2 regions of the Vibrio campbellii CAIM 519 genome follow, and region 2 is predicted to be linked to the other one. Evidence: riboswitches for the same ligand, from Rfam matches in the RefSeq annotation. Region 2 holds a riboswitch; the other holds the start of a gene.
The links. Region 2 has a riboswitch for thiamine pyrophosphate ahead of thiD (bifunctional hydroxymethylpyrimidine kinase/phosphomethylpyrimidine kinase). Riboswitches for the same ligand answer to the same signal wherever they lie in the genome.

Region 1: another riboswitch for thiamine pyrophosphate. It lies ahead of thiC (phosphomethylpyrimidine synthase ThiC); the one in region 2 lies ahead of thiD (bifunctional hydroxymethylpyrimidine kinase/phosphomethylpyrimidine kinase).

What each region holds. Positions count from the first base shown of each region.
Region 1 is NZ_CP015863.1:30,918-41,952, reverse strand. Features, by position in the region: rRNA gene A8140_RS00200 (23S ribosomal RNA) at 1-2,811, shown strand, start outside; rRNA gene rrf (5S ribosomal RNA) at 2,977-3,093, shown strand; tRNA gene A8140_RS00190 (tRNA-Asp) at 3,125-3,201, shown strand; gene A8140_RS00185 (multicopper oxidase family protein) at 3,496-4,878, shown strand; gene crcB (fluoride efflux transporter CrcB) at 5,002-5,385, shown strand; TPP riboswitch at 5,447-5,545, shown strand; gene thiC (phosphomethylpyrimidine synthase ThiC) at 5,711-7,651, shown strand; gene A8140_RS00170 (thiamine phosphate synthase) at 7,651-9,066, shown strand; gene A8140_RS00165 (HesA/MoeB/ThiF family protein) at 9,053-9,826, shown strand; gene thiS (sulfur carrier protein ThiS) at 9,865-10,119, shown strand; gene A8140_RS00155 (thiazole synthase) at 10,125-10,892, shown strand; gene thiH (2-iminoacetate synthase ThiH) at 10,927-11,035, shown strand, end outside.
Region 2 is NZ_CP015864.1:1,413,411-1,424,445, reverse strand. Features, by position in the region: gene tenA (thiaminase II) at 1-564, opposite strand, end outside; gene A8140_RS22590 (ABC transporter substrate-binding protein) at 619-1,569, opposite strand; gene A8140_RS22585 (ABC transporter permease) at 1,616-2,416, opposite strand; gene A8140_RS22580 (ABC transporter ATP-binding protein) at 2,409-3,164, opposite strand; gene thiD (bifunctional hydroxymethylpyrimidine kinase/phosphomethylpyrimidine kinase) at 3,154-4,041, opposite strand; TPP riboswitch at 4,146-4,256, opposite strand; gene A8140_RS22570 (TldD/PmbA family protein) at 4,613-5,998, shown strand; gene A8140_RS22565 (TldD/PmbA family protein) at 5,998-7,341, shown strand; gene trmY (tRNA (pseudouridine(54)-N(1))-methyltransferase TrmY) at 7,420-8,019, opposite strand; gene A8140_RS22555 (DUF3087 domain-containing protein) at 8,178-8,702, shown strand; rRNA gene A8140_RS22545 (16S ribosomal RNA) at 9,171-10,723, shown strand; tRNA gene A8140_RS22540 (tRNA-Glu) at 10,852-10,927, shown strand; tRNA gene A8140_RS22535 (tRNA-Lys) at 10,930-11,005, shown strand; tRNA gene A8140_RS22530 (tRNA-Ala) at 11,030-11,035, shown strand, end outside.

The sequences.
Region 1 (11,035 bases), on a different replicon from region 2:
GATTAGGTAGTAAAAACCATTTGAGTCTGGGATTTCCGAATGGGGAAACCCACTAGCATAAGCTAGTATCGCTGCGTGAATACATAGCGCAGCGAGGCGAACCGGGGGAACTGAAACATCTAAGTACCCCGAGGAAAAGAAATCAACCGAGATTCCGAAAGTAGCGGCGAGCGAAATTGGATTAGCCCTTAAGCTTTTTATGCGTCAGGTGAAACTTCTGGAAAGTTGTGCGATACAGGGTGATAGCCCCGTAACCGGCAACGCATTTAAAGTGAAATCGAGTAGGGCGGGACACGTGATATCCTGTCTGAATATGGGGGGACCATCCTCCAAGGCTAAATACTACTGACTGACCGATAGTGAACCAGTACCGTGAGGGAAAGGCGAAAAGAACCCCTGTGAGGGGAGTGAAATAGAACCTGAAACCGTGTACGTACAAGCAGTAGGAGCACCTTCGTGGTGTGACTGCGTACCTTTTGTATAATGGGTCAGCGACTTATATTCAGTGGCAAGGTTAACCATCTAGGGGAGCCGTAGGGAAACCGAGTCTTAACTGGGCGTTCAGTCTCTGGATATAGACCCGAAACCAGGTGATCTAGCCATGGGCAGGTTGAAGGTTGAGTAACATCAACTGGAGGACCGAACCGACTAATGTTGAAAAATTAGCGGATGACTTGTGGCTAGGGGTGAAAGGCCAATCAAACCTGGAGATAGCTGGTTCTCCCCGAAAGCTATTTAGGTAGCGCCTCGGACGAATACTACTGGGGGTAGAGCACTGTTAAGGCTAGGGGGTCATCCCGACTTACCAACCCTTTGCAAACTCCGAATACCAGTAAGTACTATCCGGGAGACACACGGCGGGTGCTAACGTCCGTCGTGGAGAGGGAAACAACCCAGACCGCCAGCTAAGGTCCCAAATTACTACTAAGTGGGAAACGATGTGGGAAGGCTCAGACAGCCAGGATGTTGGCTTAGAAGCAGCCATCATTTAAAGAAAGCGTAATAGCTCACTGGTCGAGTCGGCCTGCGCGGAAGATGTAACGGGGCTAAGTAGTAAACCGAAGCTGCGGCAATGCACTTTAGTGCATTGGGTAGGGGAGCGTTCTGTAAGCGGTTGAAGGTGTGTGGTAACGCATGCTGGACGTATCAGAAGTGCGAATGCTGACATGAGTAACGATAAAGGGGGTGAAAAACCTCCTCGCCGGAAGACCAAGGGTTCCTGTCCAACGTTAATCGGGGCAGGGTAAGTCGACCCCTAAGGCGAGGCCGAAAGGCGTAGTCGATGGGAAACGGGTTAATATTCCCGTACTTCTTACAATTGCGATGGGGGGACGGAGAAGGCTAGGTGGGCCTGGCGACGGTTGTCCAGGTTCAAGTGCGTAGGCTGAGAGATTAGGTAAATCCGGTTTCTCTTAAGGCTGAGACACGACGTCGAGCTACTACGGTAGTGAAGTCATTGATGCCATGCTTCCAGGAAAAGCCTCTAAGCTTCAGATTGTAAGGAATCGTACCCCAAACCGACACAGGTGGTCGGGTAGAGAATACCAAGGCGCTTGAGAGAACTCGGGTGAAGGAACTAGGCAAAATGGTACCGTAACTTCGGGAGAAGGTACGCTCTCGACGGTGAAGTCCCTTGCGGATGGAGCTATTGAGAGTCGCAGATACCAGGTGGCTGCAACTGTTTATTAAAAACACAGCACTGTGCAAAATCGTAAGATGACGTATACGGTGTGACGCCTGCCCGGTGCCGGAAGGTTAATTGATGGGGTTAGACTTCGGTCGAAGCTCTTGATCGAAGCCCCGGTAAACGGCGGCCGTAACTATAACGGTCCTAAGGTAGCGAAATTCCTTGTCGGGTAAGTTCCGACCTGCACGAATGGCGTAATGATGGCCACGCTGTCTCCACCCGAGACTCAGTGAAATTGAAATCGCTGTGAAGATGCAGTGTACCCGCGGCTAGACGGAAAGACCCCGTGAACCTTTACTACAGCTTGGCACTGAACATTGACCCTACATGTGTAGGATAGGTGGGAGGCTTTGAAACTAGTACGCCAGTATTAGTGGAGCCGTCCTTGAAATACCACCCTTGTAGTGTTGATGTTCTAACGTCGACCCCTTATCGGGGTTGCGGACAGTGCCTGGTGGGTAGTTTGACTGGGGCGGTCTCCTCCCAAAGCGTAACGGAGGAGCACGAAGGTGGGCTAATCACGGTTGGACATCGTGAGGTTAGTGCAATGGCATAAGCCCGCTTGACTGCGAGAATGACAATTCGAGCAGGTGCGAAAGCAGGTCATAGTGATCCGGTGGTTCTGAATGGAAGGGCCATCGCTCAACGGATAAAAGGTACTCCGGGGATAACAGGCTGATACCGCCCAAGAGTTCATATCGACGGCGGTGTTTGGCACCTCGATGTCGGCTCATCACATCCTGGGGCTGAAGTCGGTCCCAAGGGTATGGCTGTTCGCCATTTAAAGTGGTACGCGAGCTGGGTTTAGAACGTCGTGAGACAGTTCGGTCCCTATCTGCCGTGGGCGTTGGAAGATTGAAGGGGGCTGCTCCTAGTACGAGAGGACCGGAGTGGACGAACCTCTGGTGTTCGGGTTGTGTCGCCAGACGCATTGCCCGGTAGCTAAGTTCGGAATCGATAACCGCTGAAAGCATCTAAGCGGGAAGCGAGCCCTGAGATGAGTCTTCCCTGATACTTTAAGTATCCTAAAGGGTTGTTCGAGACTAGAACGTTGATAGGCAGGGTGTGTAAGCGTTGTGAGGCGTTGAGCTAACCTGTACTAATTGCCCGTGAGGCTTAACCATACAACACCCAAGGGGTTTTGATGGACTCAAAGCAAGAACGAATTGAATGTGTATAAATAGAACTTAAAATCAGTTTTCCGAATTATTCGATTTGCAAGCAAATCTCACCCTAAAGGGCCGTACTAAAGTACGTTTGAATTTGCGAGCAAATTGATAAAGAATTTGCTTGGCGACCATAGCGATTTGGACCCACCTGATTTCCATTCCGAACTCAGAAGTGAAACGAATTAGCGCCGATGGTAGTGTGGGGCTTCCCCATGTGAGAGTAGGACATCGCCAGGCTTTAAATTTAGACTTAAGGTCTAACCAGTGCGGAGCGGTAGTTCAGTTGGTTAGAATACCGGCCTGTCACGCCGGGGGTCGCGGGTTCGAGTCCCGTCCGCTCCGCCACTTATTTAGAAAGCCTTGCTAGAAATAGCAAGGCTTTCGTCGTTTCTGAAGCCTTCAATTTCCTACTTGCTTTAGCCTTATTTACCATTAGACTCTCTTCTTCTTAAACCGATCTCTTTTATTTACTATATGTGTGTGGGTGCTTACTATCTTGTTAGTGACCATTAAATATAGGTCTTCATTTATAATCTCTGAATCTAAGCATTATGACTGCACATCTTTAAAAGATAACTGAGAATCATTATTAATATTTAGTTACACTCACATCAATTGGAATAATGGGTGACTAAATACATGGATATATCTCGTCGACGCTTTCTTCAATCTTCCTTAGCGATCTCTGCGCTTACCGTTCTGCCTGCATGTTCTCTATCTAGGGGCACTAACAAACAAGGTCAGCATATATACGACATCACTGCAGAGCCCTCTATTGCTGAATTGGTACCAGGATTTAATACGGATGTACTCGCGTTTAATGGATCGATTCCAGCTCCTACGATTCGTTGTCGCCAAGGCGAGAAAGTTATTATCCGATTTACCAACAAGCTTTCAGAGCCAACTACGATCCACTGGCATGGCTTGCGAATCCCTATTGAAATGGATGGTGTCCCTTTCTTGAGCCAGCCGCCTATCATGCCGGGTGAAACATTTGTTTATGAATTTACACCGCCAGATGCGGGCACATTTTGGTATCACCCACACATGAATAGCGTTAAGCAGCTTGGTATGGGGTTAGTTGGTCTAATTATCGTTGAAGAGGCTGAGCCCGTTCAGTTTAATGAAGAGCATGAAGTCGTTCTCAAGCATTGGCATTTAGACAAACAAGGTCAGTGGAAGAATCTAATGGTGCCGCGCTTGAGTGCACGCATGGGAACGCCAGGAGAGTGGAGTAGTGTTAATGGTGTTCATGAGCCTGTTTATGCGTTGAAGCAGAATGCTACCACACGTTTAAGAATTGCTAATGTCGATAACACCATTACTTACCCGATCGCTATAGAAGGCACAGAGGCTTGGGTTATTGCTATTGATGGGAATCCTGTTAAAACGCCTTATATGCTCACTCAACACAAAATTGGTCCGGGAATGAGGTTAGATGTCGGATTGATTGCTCCGAGGGCAGGAGAACGTGTTTATGTGCGTCAAATGAAAGGGCGCTTCCCATTCCCTTTGTGTGAGTTCGAAGTTGTTGAGTCTGACCTGCCGACCAATCAGAAACTGCCTTTATTGCCTCTTAACCCTGTGCCTGATCTTGATTTGGAAAATGCTGAGCAAATTGATTATGTGTTTGAATGGGAGGGGGCAGTCACTCCTGCCGATAAATCGGGCAAAGCGATACCTAAGTTTTGGCTAATGAATAAACGAGCTTGGGAGGGAATGAGCAAAGATAATATTCCTGCGCCGCTTTCAACATTGGAGGTGGGAAAAACCTATATCTTCAACCTTAAGAACGTCACCCAATATCATCATCCTATTCATCTTCATGGACATACATTTACCGTTCTTGAATTAGATGGCAAAAAACTCGATGAGCCGTTTCATACCGATACGGTCTTACTTGGAAAAAATGGCAGTGCGAAAGCGGCATTTGTTGCAGATAACCCAGGGCGTTGGATGTACCATTGTCATGTGATCGAACACATGAAGACGGGGTTGATGGGTTATATTGAAGTAAAGTGACTCCTGTAACTTTTTAAATCTTGATAAGTTTTAAGCGCTATACTTTGCTGAATTCTAAGATTGTATAATCACTATTGCCGTAAATTTGATTACAATGTCGCCATTAACTTTTCTGGGGGAATTATGGGGCAACTATCCATTTTGGGTTTTATTGCATTGGGTGGGGCATTTGGTGCATGTTCTCGTTACTTAATTTCTGAACTTTGTGTGATGCTACTTGGTCGTGGTTTTCCATACGGTACATTAACGGTTAACGTTGTTGGCTCATTTATTATGGGTCTACTAATTGCTGCGTTTGAAACTGAGTTAATGGTCACTGACCCATGGCGTCAAATTATCGGGCTTGGCTTTTTGGGCGCATTAACTACGTTCTCGACTTTCTCAATGGATAACGTGTTGCTTATGCAGCAGGGAGCTTTCTTTAAGATGGGATTGAACGTATTGCTGAATGTCGTGTTAAGCATTTCGGCTGCGTGGATTGGTTTCCAATTATTGATGCGTAGCTAGCAAAAACACTCAAATCTTCATCAGGTCGGCTTGGTTTAACCAAGCCGTTTTTATATACTGATCTCACTTGTCGGAGTGCCATAAGGCTGAGACCGTTAATTCGGGATCCGTTGAACCTGATCAGATTAGAATCTGCGAAGGGAACAAGAGAAGATATCTACACCAGAGTTCTATCTGGTTGACCTATCAAATATTCGAATGTTGTTATAGACGAAGAGCACTCGCTCGACTTGTCTTTAATTCGATTCCTCTTGTCGCATCTATCCGCCAAGCATTTTTATCCCAATACTTTTTATCTAAGCATAACAAAGCAAGGAAAAATGCTATGTCGAGTCGCAAGCAAGCGAGACTGGAAGCAAAACAGTTCATTGATACACTCTCGGTACAACCGTACCCAAATTCAAGCAAAGTCTACGTAGAGGGTTCACGTCCTGATATTCGTGTGCCAATGCGTGAAATATCACTCGCTGATAGCCTTATTGGAGGCACAAAAGAAGCGCCTATTTTCGAGCCTAATGAGCCAGTACGCGTTTACGATACCTCGGGTGTATACACAGATCCAGAACACACCATTGACCTCTACAACGGCTTACCTAAGCTGAGAGAAGGGTGGATTGAAGAGCGCTCCGATACTGAGCTACTTGATGAAGTAAGCTCGGTGTACACCAAAGAGCGCTTAGAAGACGAAACGCTAGACGATCTTCGTTACGGAAATCTACCACGTATTCGACGTGCCAAAGATGGGCAATGCGTGACTCAATTGCACTATGCTCGCCAAGGTATAATCACCCCAGAAATGGAATACATCGCTCTACGTGAAAATATGGGGCGTGCTCAATACCGTGATGAAGTGCTGAATCAACAACATCCGGGTCAAAGCTTCGGAGCGAATCTTCCAAAAGACATTACCGCCGAGTTTGTGCGTAAAGAAGTCGCCGAAGGTCGCGCGATTATCCCTTCTAATATCAACCACCCAGAATCCGAACCAATGATCATTGGACGTAACTTTTTGGTCAAAGTGAACGCCAACATCGGTAACTCATCGGTCACTTCTTCGATTGAAGAAGAAGTAGAGAAGTTAGTATGGGCAACGCGCTGGGGTGGAGATACCGTTATGGATCTCTCTACTGGACGTAATATTCACGAAACTCGCGAGTGGATTCTACGTAACAGTCCAGTTCCGATCGGTACCGTACCAATGTATCAAGCGCTTGAGAAAGTGAATGGTGTGGCGGAAAACCTTAACTGGGAGGTGATGCGCGATACTCTGATCGAGCAAGCAGAGCAGGGCGTTGATTACTTCACCATCCATGCCGGTTTACTACTGCGCTATGTACCGATGACAGCAAAACGCGTTACTGGCATCGTCTCTCGTGGTGGTTCTATCATCGCTAAATGGTGTTTAGCACATCACCAAGAAAGCTTCTTATATACTCACTTCCGAGAGATCTGTGAAATCTGTGCTAAGTATGATGTGGCACTTTCTCTCGGTGATGGTCTTCGTCCTGGTTCGGTTGCCGATGCTAACGACGAAGCGCAATTTGCAGAGCTTCGTACTCTTGGCGAATTGACCAAGGTTGCGTGGGAATACGACGTACAGGTGATTATCGAAGGTCCTGGTCATGTTCCAATGCATATGATCAAAGAGAACATGGAAGAGCAGTTAGAGCACTGTCATGAGGCTCCTTTTTATACCCTTGGTCCATTGACGACAGACGTCGCTCCAGGTTACGACCATATTACTTCAGGCATCGGCGCTGCCATGATTGGTTGGTATGGCTGTGCAATGCTTTGCTACGTAACTCCTAAAGAGCATCTTGGCTTACCAAACAAAGAAGATGTAAAGGTAGGTATGATCACTTACAAGCTTGCTGCGCACGCCGCTGATTTGGCGAAAGGACACCCTGGTGCACAAGTTCGTGATAACGCGCTTTCTAAGGCTCGCTTCGAGTTCCGCTGGGAAGACCAATTTAACTTGTCGCTCGACCCCGATACTGCTCGTGCCTTCCATGATGAAACCTTGCCTCAAGAGTCTGGAAAAGTTGCTCACTTCTGTTCGATGTGCGGACCAAAGTTCTGCTCCATGAAGATTTCGCAAGAAGTCCGAGAATATGCGAAAGACACTAAGCAAGTTGCTGCGGACCAAGCTATCTCAATCAAAATGCTAGATGATCCTCTTGAGGGGATGCGTCAGAAATCGCAAGAATTTAGAGACACAGGTTCTGAGTTATACCACCCTGCAGTACATGCCGAGGTAAGTGACTGATGAGCAAAATCCTTATTCCGTCATCATTGATTGAACTAACTGGTTTAGTTCAACAATGTTTGTTGTTGGCGAAAGAACAGGGTTTTAGCATCGAAGACGTTGAGTTGGGTGTGAGCCCAACTCAATCTATTCAGCTTGTTCGCAACCAACAGACCACACGCATAACGACAGATCTTGTTGATGGTTATGACTCCGAGCATGAGAGTTCATTTGTGCTCTACTACCGCTCTTCTTTATCGGTAGAAGCGTGTGCTAAGCAACCGTCGAAAGCGATTTATATTGGCATTGCTGATACGCAGGTATCCGATGAAAAAGAGAAAGTGCTTCAGTTTGATATCTGGCGTCACCCCATTAACAACGAAGTGAGAGCGCTTTCCGTTAAGTCCAAATTCAACGCAATGTTCGATCCCGAACATCACCTTGCTTGGATTGTAACGCTGACAGTCCTCGACTTTCCTATCGAAGATGCGTTAACACTTGCTCGAGGAATGCTAACTCAACAAGCGAATGTTTCACGTGAAACACTGTTGAATGACAACCTTGACGAGGGAAGATCTACTCAGTGGGCTGACCAATTTGATGATTTCCCCACACCTGTACTGGAGGATAACCGACTCGATATTCAAGTTGGTTGGTCTGCACAAGGGGAGTGCGTTAGCTTTCCAACTCTAACCAAGCAAAGTCTTGGGCTCTACCCAGTCGTTGATGATGTTGCTTGGATTGAACGTCTATTGCCACTAGGCATCAACACTATCCAACTGCGAATCAAGAACCCACAACAAGCCGATTTAGAACGACAGATCATTCGAGCAATTGAGCTAGGTCGTCAGTATCAAGCACAAGTGTTCATCAATGACTATTGGCAGTTGGCAATCAAGCATGGCGCTTATGGCGTTCACCTAGGACAAGAAGACATAGAAGAATCGAATTTGGCTCAGCTAACTAAAGCCGGTATTCGTCTTGGTCTTTCTACTCATGGATATTACGAACTACTGCGCATCGTACAAATTCATCCTAGCTACATCGCGCTAGGGCATATTTTCCCAACCACCACAAAACAGATGCCATCGAAACCACAAGGTTTAGTGCGCTTGGCACTGTATCAAAAGCTGATTGATAGCATTCCTTATACAAATACAGAGGCTGCTTTCCGTCCAGCAAAAGACAAAGCAGGTAGTGACTATGTGCTTGGCTTTCCGACGGTTGCGATTGGTGGTATTGACCAATCTAATGCAGCCCAAGTTTGGCAAACAGGTGTTTCTAGTTTGGCAGTTGTGCGAGCTATTACGTTGGCAGAATCACCTCAGTCCGTCATCGAGTTCTTCGCAAAACTGATGAAGGAAAGACAGCTAACGTTTACTGATCAGAATAGTGAATTGGCGCATAACAAGAGAGGCGAGCATGCTCACGGATAAGCAGTTTCTTCGCTATCAGCGCCAAGTCGCTCTGCCTGAAATTACCGAAATTGGGCAAGAACGTTTGAGCAAATCTCATGTGCTGATCATCGGTTGTGGTGGGTTAGGGAGCGCAGCGAGTTTGTACTTGGCATCCGCGGGTGTTGGTAAATTGGTTGTGGTCGATGACGATGAAGTTGATAGCAGTAACCTGCAACGCCAGATCATTTATCGCGAACAAGACCTCCAAGTTGCGAAAACAAAAGCGACTGTAAAGCAACTGAGTGACCTTAATTCTATGGTTCAAATTCGCGCTCTTAATAAGCGATTAGACAAAGCACAGCTGCAGCTTGAGGTGATGCTAGCGGATTTGGTGCTCGACTGCACCGATAACATGCCAACGCGCCAGCTAATTAACCAAGTTTGTTTCGAGCAAAATACGCCGCTCATCTCGGCGGCGGCAATTGGTTGGCAAGGCCAATTCGCTGTCTTTGATTACCAAACACCAAGTGAACAAGAAGCGCAGAGTAAAGCCTGTTACCGCTGTTTGTATCCGTTCGACGAATTACCGCAAACGCAAAAGTGCAGTGAGAGCGGTGTCGTTGGTCCGGTGGTGGGTACACTTGGCAACTACCAAGCGATAGCGGCAATTCAAAAACTGGCGACGGGAAAGTTTCATGTCGAGACTGCCAAGTTACACCTGTTCGATGGATTGAAGCTGCAATGGCAAACCATGGCGATAAGTAAAGATAAACAGTGCCAAGTGTGTGCTCAGATTTAGTTTACGAGTAATGGGCAGAATTAAGAGAGTTGGAAGCAATGACGTTATCAGAACAACAAACAACACAAATAACAGCTGCTGACTTAGATGTGATCACTATTGTCATCAATGACCAGTCACATCAAGTTGCCAGTGAGTCAAATCTACAGCAAATCATTAGTCAATTTGCGCTGCCTGAAATGGGCTGTGTTTTTGCAATTAATAACAATGTTGTGCCGCGCAGTGAGTGGGCTAGCACAGTTCTTTCACAGGGAGATAGCATCTCTTTGTTTCAAGCGATCGCAGGGGGTTAACGTCGATGCTTAAAATTGGTGATAAACAATTCGAATCAAGACTGTTCACGGGAACAGGGAAGTTTGCCAACAGCCGATTAATGGCAGAAACGATTCAAGTATCGGGTTCTCAACTTGCGACCATGGCGTTGAAGCGTGTGGATGTGAACGACCAACAAGACGATATTTTGCTGCCGTTAGTACAAGCGGGGGTGAACTTATTGCCGAACACCTCGGGTGCAAAGAATGCTAAAGATGCTGTGTTTGCTGCACGACTGGCGCGAGAAGCGTTGGGCACTAACTGGCTAAAACTGGAAATTCATCCAGACCCGAAGTACTTGATGCCAGATCCAATTGAGACACTTGCAGCCGCTGAGCAACTGGTTCGTGAAGGCTTTATTGTGCTTCCTTACTGTCATGCTGACCCGGTTCTGTGTAAACGATTGGAAGAAGTAGGCTGTGCTGCGGTCATGCCATTAGGTGCACCGATTGGTTCCAACAAAGGGATAGTTTCTCACGATTTCCTAGAGATTATTATCGACCAAGCTAATGTTCCTGTGGTTGTGGATGCGGGTATTGGCGCTCCTTCACATGCCGCGCGTGCGATGGAAATGGGTGCGGATGCTGTGCTCGTCAATACTGCGATTGCAGCTTCGAGCGATCCCGTTGCGATGGCGAAGGCATTTAAGTTGGCGGTAGAGTCGGGGCGTATGGCTTATGAAGCCGGACTTGCCGGTAAGGTTTCTCATGCGGTTGCGTCGAGTCCACTGACGTCATTCCTAAATGAGCTTTAGTCCTAGATTGGTTTAGCTATTAAGCGAGGAAAAAATGAGCTTCGTTGAACAATTTAAGCAGCTTAATTGGGATGACATTTCGATGTCGATCTATGCGAAAACGGCACAAGATGTCGAGCGAGCATTGAATAAACCCAAGCGTG
Region 2 (11,035 bases):
GATTTCCGCCAATAACTGATTAAAGTGTTCTGCACCTTTTGCGACACCAGATTGGAATTCCTCACCACCGTAGAGGTTGATCCAACTTGCGTATGGATTGCCTTCGAGTACTGTCTTTTCATCTTCAATCAGCATCTTACCGATAACGGCATAACCGATAGAGCAAGGAGCAAGTGCTGCGTAAAGATCAACAAGATCGCCCGTCATGCCAGCATCCAATACGTAGCGGGTGTAAGCCACAGTGCCGAAATCTTCTGGCTCGCTTTCTAGGTCGGACTCCGTCAGCCCCCATTGCTCACAGTAAGTCACGTGGTGGGCGATTTCAGAATCGAGCAATGCATGTACGCTTGGGAGAGCGCGGCGCATGTCATCCAAAGTACGCGCTTTGTAGATCGCTAATGCGTAAGCTCGGGCGTACTGCTTTAGGAAAAGAAAATCCTGTTTTAGGTAATGCAGAAAGCAAGGCTGAGCCAGAGTGCCTTGCGCCAATTGCTGCACGAAAGCATGCTCAGTGTATTCTTGCCAATCTTGGCGGCAAGCGTCGATCAAATCTTGGTATTTCATTATGGGTATCTCGTTATCAAAAGACCCTAGGCTTGGATCCTAAGGTCAGTAGAATTAGTCAAAGCTCGGTACGTAATCTTTCGCTTTTGGCAGTGTTTCGATGATTTTTTGTGAATACATGAATTTGGCATAATCATCGTAGCGTTTCAGATCTACTGCAGATGGACGAAGAGCGAAACGAGTTAGCGTGTCGTTCCAAGCGCGTTGGTTAAGCTCGTTGTTGAGGGTGTCTGGTGAATAAGCCACGAACTCTTTCCACGACTCATTTGGATGGTTAACGATGTAAGTGGTTGCTTGCTCTAGCGCTTTGTTGAATGCCTTGATGGCTTCTTTGTCGTAGGTTTTTGCATTGGCTACGAAGACTAACTCGTCATACGCTGGTACTCCGTGTTCTTCAGGGAAGAAGGCCTTAGCTTTATAACCTTCTAGTGCAAGTTGGTTGGTTTCGAAGTTACGTAGACCGCCCCAAATCGCATCCACCTTGCCAGACGCAAGAGACGAAGACAGTGCCCATCCTACGTTGATGATTTGTACGTCAGAAAACTTCACGTCCTCTTGAGCTAGCATGGTGCCGATAGTCGCTTCTTCGTTGCCTGCGATCGCAATACCGATCTTCTTGCCTTTCAAGTCGCCAAGGTTTTCATTCTTACCGTTGTCCAACACCATCAGCGTGTTGAGTGGCGTAGCAATCAAAGTCGCAGAGCGGATTAGTGGCAAACCAGCTGCGACATCGATAGTTAGGCTTGGTTGGTAAGAAATCGCCATGTCGACTTTACCCGCCGCGACCAACTTAGGTGGCGTGCTTGGATCTGCGGGCTCCTGAATGTTGACCTTCAAACCTTGTTCTTTGAAGTAACCACGCTCTTTGGCAATAACGATAGGACCATGGTTTGGATTGACGAACCAATCCAACATCAGTGTCATCTCTTTTTCAGCGGCAAGCACGTTGGTTGATACCACTGAAGCGAGTAGAGCAGCAGCGCTCATAAGTTTGTTTTTATTCACGGGTTCTTCCTTTTCTTTCCCAATTTCCTTTGGTTATTTTTTGCAATTACTTGCTTTCCCAAGGGATGGCTTTTTTCAATAATTTATCGGTGATGAAGTAGAGTGCGATAGACAGCACGGCGAGGATAAACAGCGCCGCAAACATCTCATCAATGATCATGCGAGCGTTGGCTTGGAGCATCAGATAACCCAAGCCTTCACTTGAACCTACCCACTCACCGACCACTGCTCCAATGGGCGCAATAACGACGGCAACACGAATACCTGAGGCTAAAGTTGGTAGGGCGGCAGGCAATTGAATATGACGAAGTAGCTGCCATTTAGACGCGCCCATGGTCTTGGCAAGATCGAGGTAACCTGTTGGTGTATTGCGTAAGCCGTCGTAGCAACATGTCGTGACGGGGAAAAAGATGATGATCGCCGCCATGACGACTTTCGACGCAATGCCGTAACCAAGCCAAAGCATGAGCACTGGCGCGATGGCGAACACAGGGATCGCTTGGCTAGCAATCAGAATGGGCAGTAACCAACGCTTCAGCGGCTCAAACATCAGCATTTGCAATGCGAACAGCAAACCCATCGACAATCCAAGCGCTAAGCCAAGTAAGATCTCTTGCGCGGTAACCCAAGTATGTTTGAGCAAGACATCGTAACGAGTGACCAATCTATCCAGCACTTCAATTGGTGAAGGTAAGATGAAGCTTGGCATGTCGAATATCACAACAACCAACTGCCACAATCCCAAGATCACCGCTGTGCTGATGACTAAGCGCAGAGCCGGATGGGTCACGCGTTCTTTTATACTAATACGTGTCGAAACGGAGTTGTACTGAGTCATATCACTCATAGTCTTTCTCCAATTGATCCAAAATCGCTTGTTGTAGCGCCGCGCATTCTCCATCGAGAACTCGTGGAGGCGTAGAACCCGGAACAATTAAGTGCTGAGCTTGCGCAGGCGTGCCTTGCAGTACATAGAGTTGGTGAGCCAATCGCACCGCTTCTTGTGGGTCGTGGGTAATAAGAACAACCGTCTTATCTTTCAGTAATTCGGCAGACAAGGTTTGCAACTTATGGCGAGTAACCGCGTCCAACGCAGAGAAAGGCTCATCCATCAGAACTAGAGGCTTGTCTTGCATCAGAGTGCGGGCAAGGGCTACACGCTGTCTCATGCCGCCAGAGAGCTGAGCTGGCTTAGCATCCGCGTAATCGGCGAGTCCCACTTGGCTTAGTAAAGTCAGTGCTCGTTGTTTATTTTGCTCTGGTGATTGGTCTTGAGAAAATCGAGAACTTAGGCAGACGTTGTCTAACACATTTAACCACGGCAACAACAAGTCTTGTTGTGCCATGTAGGCGATACGTTCGTGCAGAGCGATGCCATCCGTTGTGGTTAATTCACCATGCCATTCGACTTTGTCGTCTAACAAACCCGCTAGATAACGAAGGATCGTCGTTTTTCCGCAACCACTACGACCAAGTAACACAGTCCATTGATTGGCAGGGATGGTCATACTCAACCCTGATAATGTTGGTGTTTGGCTGTCTTTGTATTGTAGACTTGCTTCGGTAAGCTGAATGCCGAGTGCATTAGCGCACATCTTTACTTTTCCCAAAATTAGGACCTGCAAAAAAGTGGTTCACAGGGCCGTGACCTTTACCGACATCCAATTCGTCTGCGTGCGCGATAGCTTGGCTAATGTACTGCTTACCAAGGTGCACTGCTTTGTGCAGGTTGTTGCCTTGGCCAAGGTAAGACGCGATAGCAGAAGACAGCGTGCAGCCAGTGCCATGGGTGTTTTTGGTTGGAAAGCGTTTAGCGCTGATTAACTCGGTGCTGTCTTGCATGATCAGCAGATCGTTGCTGTTTTCGTCTTTTTCTAAGTGGCCGCCTTTTAACAGCACCGCTTTTGCACCGAGCGCGCGTAAATCAGCAATCATATCGTTCATTTCAGATTCTGACTGAGGGACTGGCTTACCCGTCAAGGCTGCGCCTTCTGGTAGGTTAGGGGTAATGATGTCTGCGAGCGGAATCAATTCTTCTTTTAAAGTGCTGATTGCCGATTGTTCCAGTAATAGATCACCGCTGGTGGCCACCATTACAGGGTCAATCACGAGGTGTTTTGGTTGGTATTGTTTAATTTTGTTGGCAACGACTTTGATGATGTTGGAGTCGGCCAGCATGCCTACTTTGACTGCAACGATGTTGAGGTCGGTAAATACCGCATCAAGTTGGCTCTCTACATGGTCGAGAGGAATGGGGAAAATCGCAGAAACGCCTTGGGTATTTTGCGAGGTGATAGCGGTAATCACCGAACAGGCAAAGCTGCCAGTCGCGGACATCGCTTTAATATCTGCTTGAATGCCTGCGCCGCCGCCGCTGTCAGAACCTGCAATCGTCAACACAATCGGTGTATCTATTGAAGTTGTAGCGTGTGGTTGGGTTAATTGTTTTTCTTGGCTTGACTGCTGCGCCATGGTCGCTCCTATTACAGACGTAAAGGAACTGACTTGGCCATTGAAGATCTGTGTATGGATCTGTTGAGGCTAGCTGCGTCGATACAGATTTGAGGCAGGCTAGTGGCAAAGTGATGATAGTTCCCTACGTCAGTGCTAACTGAATCAGGTTCAACGGGTCTCGAATTTCGATCTCAGCCGATGCATAAACTGCAAGGGCCCCCCGACTATTTCGTTATGATAATAGCAGTTCACTCAGTTACGGTGCACGTGTTTTTTCCGGCTAAGAGGGGGCAATCGATTAAATATGAGACTTGAGAGCGGTAACGAGAGAACCAAATTTAGAGTAAATGACGTGCTGCATTGAAATTGGCAGTTCAAGACACTATCTAATAATGAGATATCGACATAATACGTAACGAATCGTTCTTTGATTTAGCAAGGATTAGCACAAAACAAGGTTAAAAAAGTGTTAATATTTAACGCGTTGCCAATATGTCTTTGGGTCATTCAATTTATGATATGACTTTAATAAACAGGGTCTAACTCAAAGATGGGGAAGGCTAGGACGATCAGCGAGCAAGGAGATTTCATGCTTAATTCTGTAACAGCGAAAGCGGTGATCGATCATGCCCTCTTTTTAGGGGCTGATTTCGCTGAGCTATTCGTTGAACACCATCAAACCAACACTGTCCAGATCGCATCTGGTGAGGTGGACAAGGTTAACTCGGGTATCGATTTTGGTATCGGTATTCGTCTCTTCTTCGGTCATAAAGTGCTTTACGGTTACACCAACAGCACAGATGAAGCCGAACTAAAACGCGTAACTTCACTGCTTGCAGCAAAAGACAAGCGTGAGCAAATCGCCTCAGCAGGTTCTCTCAACCTGAACCGCTACCCAATTCAACATGGATGTCGTATGCCACTTGGCAAAGACGCGAACCTAGATTCTAAAATCGCTTTCCTATTGCAAGTAGACCAAGCCGCACGCGCAGAGAGTGAACATATCAGCCAGTTCATTGGCAGTGTGCTTCAGCGCGAACAACAAGTGTCTATCTTCAACTCTGAAGGTCTACACGTTGACGATACTCGTCACTACATCCGAGTTGCTGGTAATACTGTCGCGCAAAAAGGTAATGAGCAGTCTTCTGGTATGGAAGGTCCAGGCGCTCTTGCTGGTTGGGAGTTCAGTGAACAACTTGATGCGAAAGAGCTAGGTCAAACTATCGCGCAGCAAGCGTTAGTAAAACTTGGTGCAGATGCGTGCCCATCGGGTGAAATGCCAGTGGTAATTGGTAACGGCTTTGGCGGCGTTATCTTCCACGAAGCTTGTGGTCACTTGCTAGAAACCACTTCGGTTGCGAAGAAAGCGTCAGTATTCCACGACAAGATGGGCGAAATGATTGCTCACACCGCAGTGAATGCTGTCGATGATGGCACCATGACCAACGAATGGGGCTCGATTCACGTTGATGACGAAGGCATGAAGACTCAGCGCACTCAATTGATCAAAGACGGTAAGCTAACCAGCTTTATGGTCGATAAAATGGGTGGCATGAAGACAGGTTACGAACCTACTGGTTCTGGTCGTCGTCAAAACTACAAGTTCGCACCAACCTCACGCATGCGTAACACCTTTATCGAAGAAGGCGAGCATTCACTCGATGACATGCTGGCAGGTATTGAACGCGGCATCTATGCGAAGAAGATGGGCGGCGGCTCGGTTCAACCGGGAACGGGCGAGTTCAACTTTGCCGTTCGTGAAGCTTACCTCATTGAAAATGGCAAAATCACCAAGCCTCTGAAAACAGCAACGCTGATCAGCACGGGTCCAAAAGTGCTGAAAGAAATTAGTATGGTCGGCAAAGACATGGCGCTTGCGCCTGGCATGTGTGGTTCCGTGAGTGGTTCAGTGCCAACAACAGTCGGTCAGCCAACGCTGAAAGTAGATAACATTCTGGTAGGAGGCGGTAACTAATGAGCCAAGAAAAACAACTTCTTAATGCGGTTGATTACGTCCTATCAGAAGCAAAGCGTCAAGGCGCAGAAGCGGACGTCATTGTAAACCGCAACAGCAGCTTTTCTCTAAAAGCGAACCAAGGGCAGTTGGATGAGTACAAAGTAAGCTCAAGCCAAGTTCTGGGTGTTCGTGTTGTGAAAGATGCGCGTGTCGCAACGAGCTACTCTGAATCGTTAGAACAACCGAGCTTAGATTTGATGCTGACTAATGCACTGCAAAGCGCTCGTTTTTCCAAGCAAGACGAACACCAGACCATTAGTTGCGTGAACAGCCAAATCACGACTGACGTGGCTGAGATTGCTCAAGAAGACACAACTTCGGTTGATGAAAAGATTGAAATGTCTCTCGCTCTTGAGCAAGGCGTAGTCGCTCTGCCTCACGCTTCTAGCGCACCCTACAATGGTTACAGCGATGGCGAAACACAATTAATCATTGCCAATACACAAGGCTCGTTGTGCCAACACTTCGAACGCTCGTTCACTTGTTACGCGTACACCTTGTTTGAAAAAGACGGCAAACAGTCGATGGCTGGGCAAATGTCACTTGGTCGTCGTTTTGATGAGTTGAACCCCGCTTACTGTATCGAAGGTGGTTACAACCTTGCTCGTGATCTTCTTGACGGTGCTCCGGTTGCGACGGGTAACTACCCAGCAATTTTCCATATCAATGCGCTAACAAGTTTGTTCGGTGCTTTTGGCAGTGCTTTCTCTGGCGTAAGCGCTATGAAAGGCATTACGCCATTGGGTGACAAGCTTGGCCAACGTATTGCGAGTGATTTGATTACCTTTACCGACGCGGCCTACATGCCAAATGGTATGGCAATTTCGGGCTTTGATAGTGAGGGTTTTGCTACTCAAGACAACGTCATGATTGCTAATGGTGAATTGAAAACTTTGCTACACAACAGCCAGACGGCGAGTTACTTGGGCGCAGTATCTACCGCAAGTGCTGCTCGCGGTGCAAAATCGAGCTTAGACGTATCAGCGAATCACAAAGTGATTGCGACAGGCAACAGCAGTGCGTCAGAAGTGAAAGCGGGTGAGTACCTAGAGTTAGTTGAACTGCAGGGTGTTCACTCTGGCGCGGATGCAGTGAGTGGTGATTTCTCGTTTGGCGCGAGTGGCTTCTTGTGTCGTGATGGTGAGCGCATTCAACCAGTACGTGGTATTACGGTTGCGGGTAACTTCTACAAGATGCTGCAAGAAGTTGAGGCAGTAGGTGATACTCAGCTTATTAGCGATAGTCGCACCTTCTTTGCTCCAGACGTACGCTTTGCCCGTTTGAGAATTGGTGGTAAATAACCCCAGCATTCCTATAGAAACAAAAAAGAGGACTCAATGGAGTCCTCTTTCTTTTATAGAGTGATTAACTCGCGAGAATTAAAACTCGCGGATGTCCAACTCATTGTGGATCAATACCACACACTGAGAAGCGAAAAGCATCTTAGGACCTAAGCTGATCTTCTCTGTGCCAAGGCGCTTCAAGCTGTTATAAGACTTCTTCGGCATCGGAATATGGTCAGTTAGCAAGAAACATGGGTTTCCACCGATTTCAGCATCACGAACAAATTCGCCTTTTTTATCCAACATATATAGTTGGTGATCTTCTGCCAGTTCTTGCACTAGGCGTTCAAAGCTGACGGTACGAACGGTGATACCAGACTCGACTTCACGAAGCTGCTCTTTACCCATACCAACAGAAGCGTCTAAAGCGCGAGCCACTGCTGCGATCAAGGTTGACTCATGGAAGCCGCCAATGTTGGTGATGTCGTTGGAGCGAATGGTAATGGTACGTGAGAAATCTTTTGTGCTTTCTAAAACCAAGTGAACAACCACATCTTCACGGTGTGATTGAGCAACGAACATAGTGTTCATCATGGTATGAGCAAGAATCTCTGTATGCGCTTCATTACCAACACCTTCTAACAGTGCTTTGCTGGTGGTTGGTGCCGCGCGAGCTCGTAAAACAAAAGAGCGCATGAATTTAGCCTCTATGTAGGAAGAGTGAATGCGCGGAAGTATATACCCAAGCAGGGAAGGGATGCGAGTTTAATAGCAAATGTGAACTTACTTACAAAGCTTCGATTGTCGTGCGGAGTGTGCTGGTTAGAATAGAGACAACCTGTTAGGAGCAGTATATGGAAATCAAAAAAATAAACAAACAAGTCTATAGAAAGAAGGTCAACCTAGTGATTGGTGGCTTTGTTGCCTTGCTTGCTATCTCTTCTCTTGCTTTTAGTACTTTATTAATTGTCTTGTTCGGTAATACAGATGTAGTACCTGAACAGTCGACGGGGAACTTTCACTGGAACTTAATTGGTGTTGTACTTGCCTTAGCCACTTCACTGTCTATGTTGAACCAACTCAAAACACGTCCCTATATGGATGAAGTGTTGTATGTCTGGAAACTCAAGCAGCTGCACAACAAGATCTTTCGCAAACTGAAAAGCATTAAAGCCGCTTCTGCTGAGCACGATGTAAAAGCGCTGACGATCCTTAAGTTCTACTATACGACTCAAAGTCAGGTGTTTGAGTTAGACAACAACACGTTAACGATGAGCAGTGTAAATAAAGAATTAGAGGCTATTGAACAAATCGAAGCGGCGCAATCACTGGATCTGGATATCACGCGCTTTGAAGAGTCTTGGATAGACACATATTGATTGCCTATTTGCTACTTGAAGTTAACAACTAAGTGTTAAAAATAAGCGTTTGAGTGAGATTTCATCACTCGACGCTTTTTTTTAAGTTTATTTCTAAAAAAGGGTTGCCAAGAAAAATCATCTCCCTATAATGCGCCTCCGTTGTCAGGGCAAAGCGGAAACGCAAAAGTGGTTGGCAATGAGGTGAAAGAAAAGCTTCTAAAAATTAATTTAAAAAAGTGTTTGACACTAAGAATTAATTCCTTAGAATACGCCTCCGCTTCGATAGCAAAGCTTACGAAGCAAGCTCTTTAACAATATAGACCTATCAATCTGTGTGGGCACTCGTTGATGATAATCCAATTAGATACCTCGGTATCAAATTAGGTTTCAATGAAGCGAAGTGACCATTGAATCGAAAGATTCAGCACAGTCAATTCAAACATTACTTTATGTAATGTTCAGTATTCATTGAGCCGACAAAATCTTAAATTGAAGAGTTTGATCATGGCTCAGATTGAACGCTGGCGGCAGGCCTAACACATGCAAGTCGAGCGGAAACGAGTTATCTGAACCTTCGGGGAACGATAACGGCGTCGAGCGGCGGACGGGTGAGTAATGCCTAGGAAATTGCCCTGATGTGGGGGATAACCATTGGAAACGATGGCTAATACCGCATAATGCCTACGGGCCAAAGAGGGGGACCTTCGGGCCTCTCGCGTCAGGATATGCCTAGGTGGGATTAGCTAGTTGGTGAGGTAAGGGCTCACCAAGGCGACGATCCCTAGCTGGTCTGAGAGGATGATCAGCCACACTGGAACTGAGACACGGTCCAGACTCCTACGGGAGGCAGCAGTGGGGAATATTGCACAATGGGCGCAAGCCTGATGCAGCCATGCCGCGTGTGTGAAGAAGGCCTTCGGGTTGTAAAGCACTTTCAGTCGTGAGGAAGGTAGTGTAGTTAATAGCTGCATTATTTGACGTTAGCGACAGAAGAAGCACCGGCTAACTCCGTGCCAGCAGCCGCGGTAATACGGAGGGTGCGAGCGTTAATCGGAATTACTGGGCGTAAAGCGCATGCAGGTGGTTTGTTAAGTCAGATGTGAAAGCCCGGGGCTCAACCTCGGAATTGCATTTGAAACTGGCAGACTAGAGTACTGTAGAGGGGGGTAGAATTTCAGGTGTAGCGGTGAAATGCGTAGAGATCTGAAGGAATACCGGTGGCGAAGGCGGCCCCCTGGACAGATACTGACACTCAGATGCGAAAGCGTGGGGAGCAAACAGGATTAGATACCCTGGTAGTCCACGCCGTAAACGATGTCTACTTGGAGGTTGTGGCCTTGAGCCGTGGCTTTCGGAGCTAACGCGTTAAGTAGACCGCCTGGGGAGTACGGTCGCAAGATTAAAACTCAAATGAATTGACGGGGGCCCGCACAAGCGGTGGAGCATGTGGTTTAATTCGATGCAACGCGAAGAACCTTACCTACTCTTGACATCCAGAGAACTTTCCAGAGATGGATTGGTGCCTTCGGGAACTCTGAGACAGGTGCTGCATGGCTGTCGTCAGCTCGTGTTGTGAAATGTTGGGTTAAGTCCCGCAACGAGCGCAACCCTTATCCTTGTTTGCCAGCGAGTAATGTCGGGAACTCCAGGGAGACTGCCGGTGATAAACCGGAGGAAGGTGGGGACGACGTCAAGTCATCATGGCCCTTACGAGTAGGGCTACACACGTGCTACAATGGCGCATACAGAGGGCGGCCAACTTGCGAGAGTGAGCGAATCCCAAAAAGTGCGTCGTAGTCCGGATCGGAGTCTGCAACTCGACTCCGTGAAGTCGGAATCGCTAGTAATCGTGGATCAGAATGCCACGGTGAATACGTTCCCGGGCCTTGTACACACCGCCCGTCACACCATGGGAGTGGGCTGCAAAAGAAGTAGGTAGTCTAACCTTCGGGAGGACGCTTACCACTTTGTGGTTCATGACTGGGGTGAAGTCGTAACAAGGTAGCGCTAGGGGAACCTGGCGCTGGATCACCTCCTTATACGATACGGATAGTTTGCTTTCACTTTTAAAAAGTGAAGACAAATGAGTCACAATGAGTGTCCACACAGATTGATACGGTTTATAAAGTAAAAGAGATAGAACATCTCCCAAGATGTTCAACTTAGTGTCCCGTTCGTCTAGAGGCCTAGGACACCGCCCTTTCACGGCGGTAACAGGGGTTCGACTCCCCTACGGGATACCATTGGGTCGTTAGCTCAGTTGGTAGAGCAGTTGACTTTTAATCAATTGGTCGCAGGTTCGAATCCTGCACGACCCACCATTCTTTAAGAATGACTCTGAAGATGGGGCT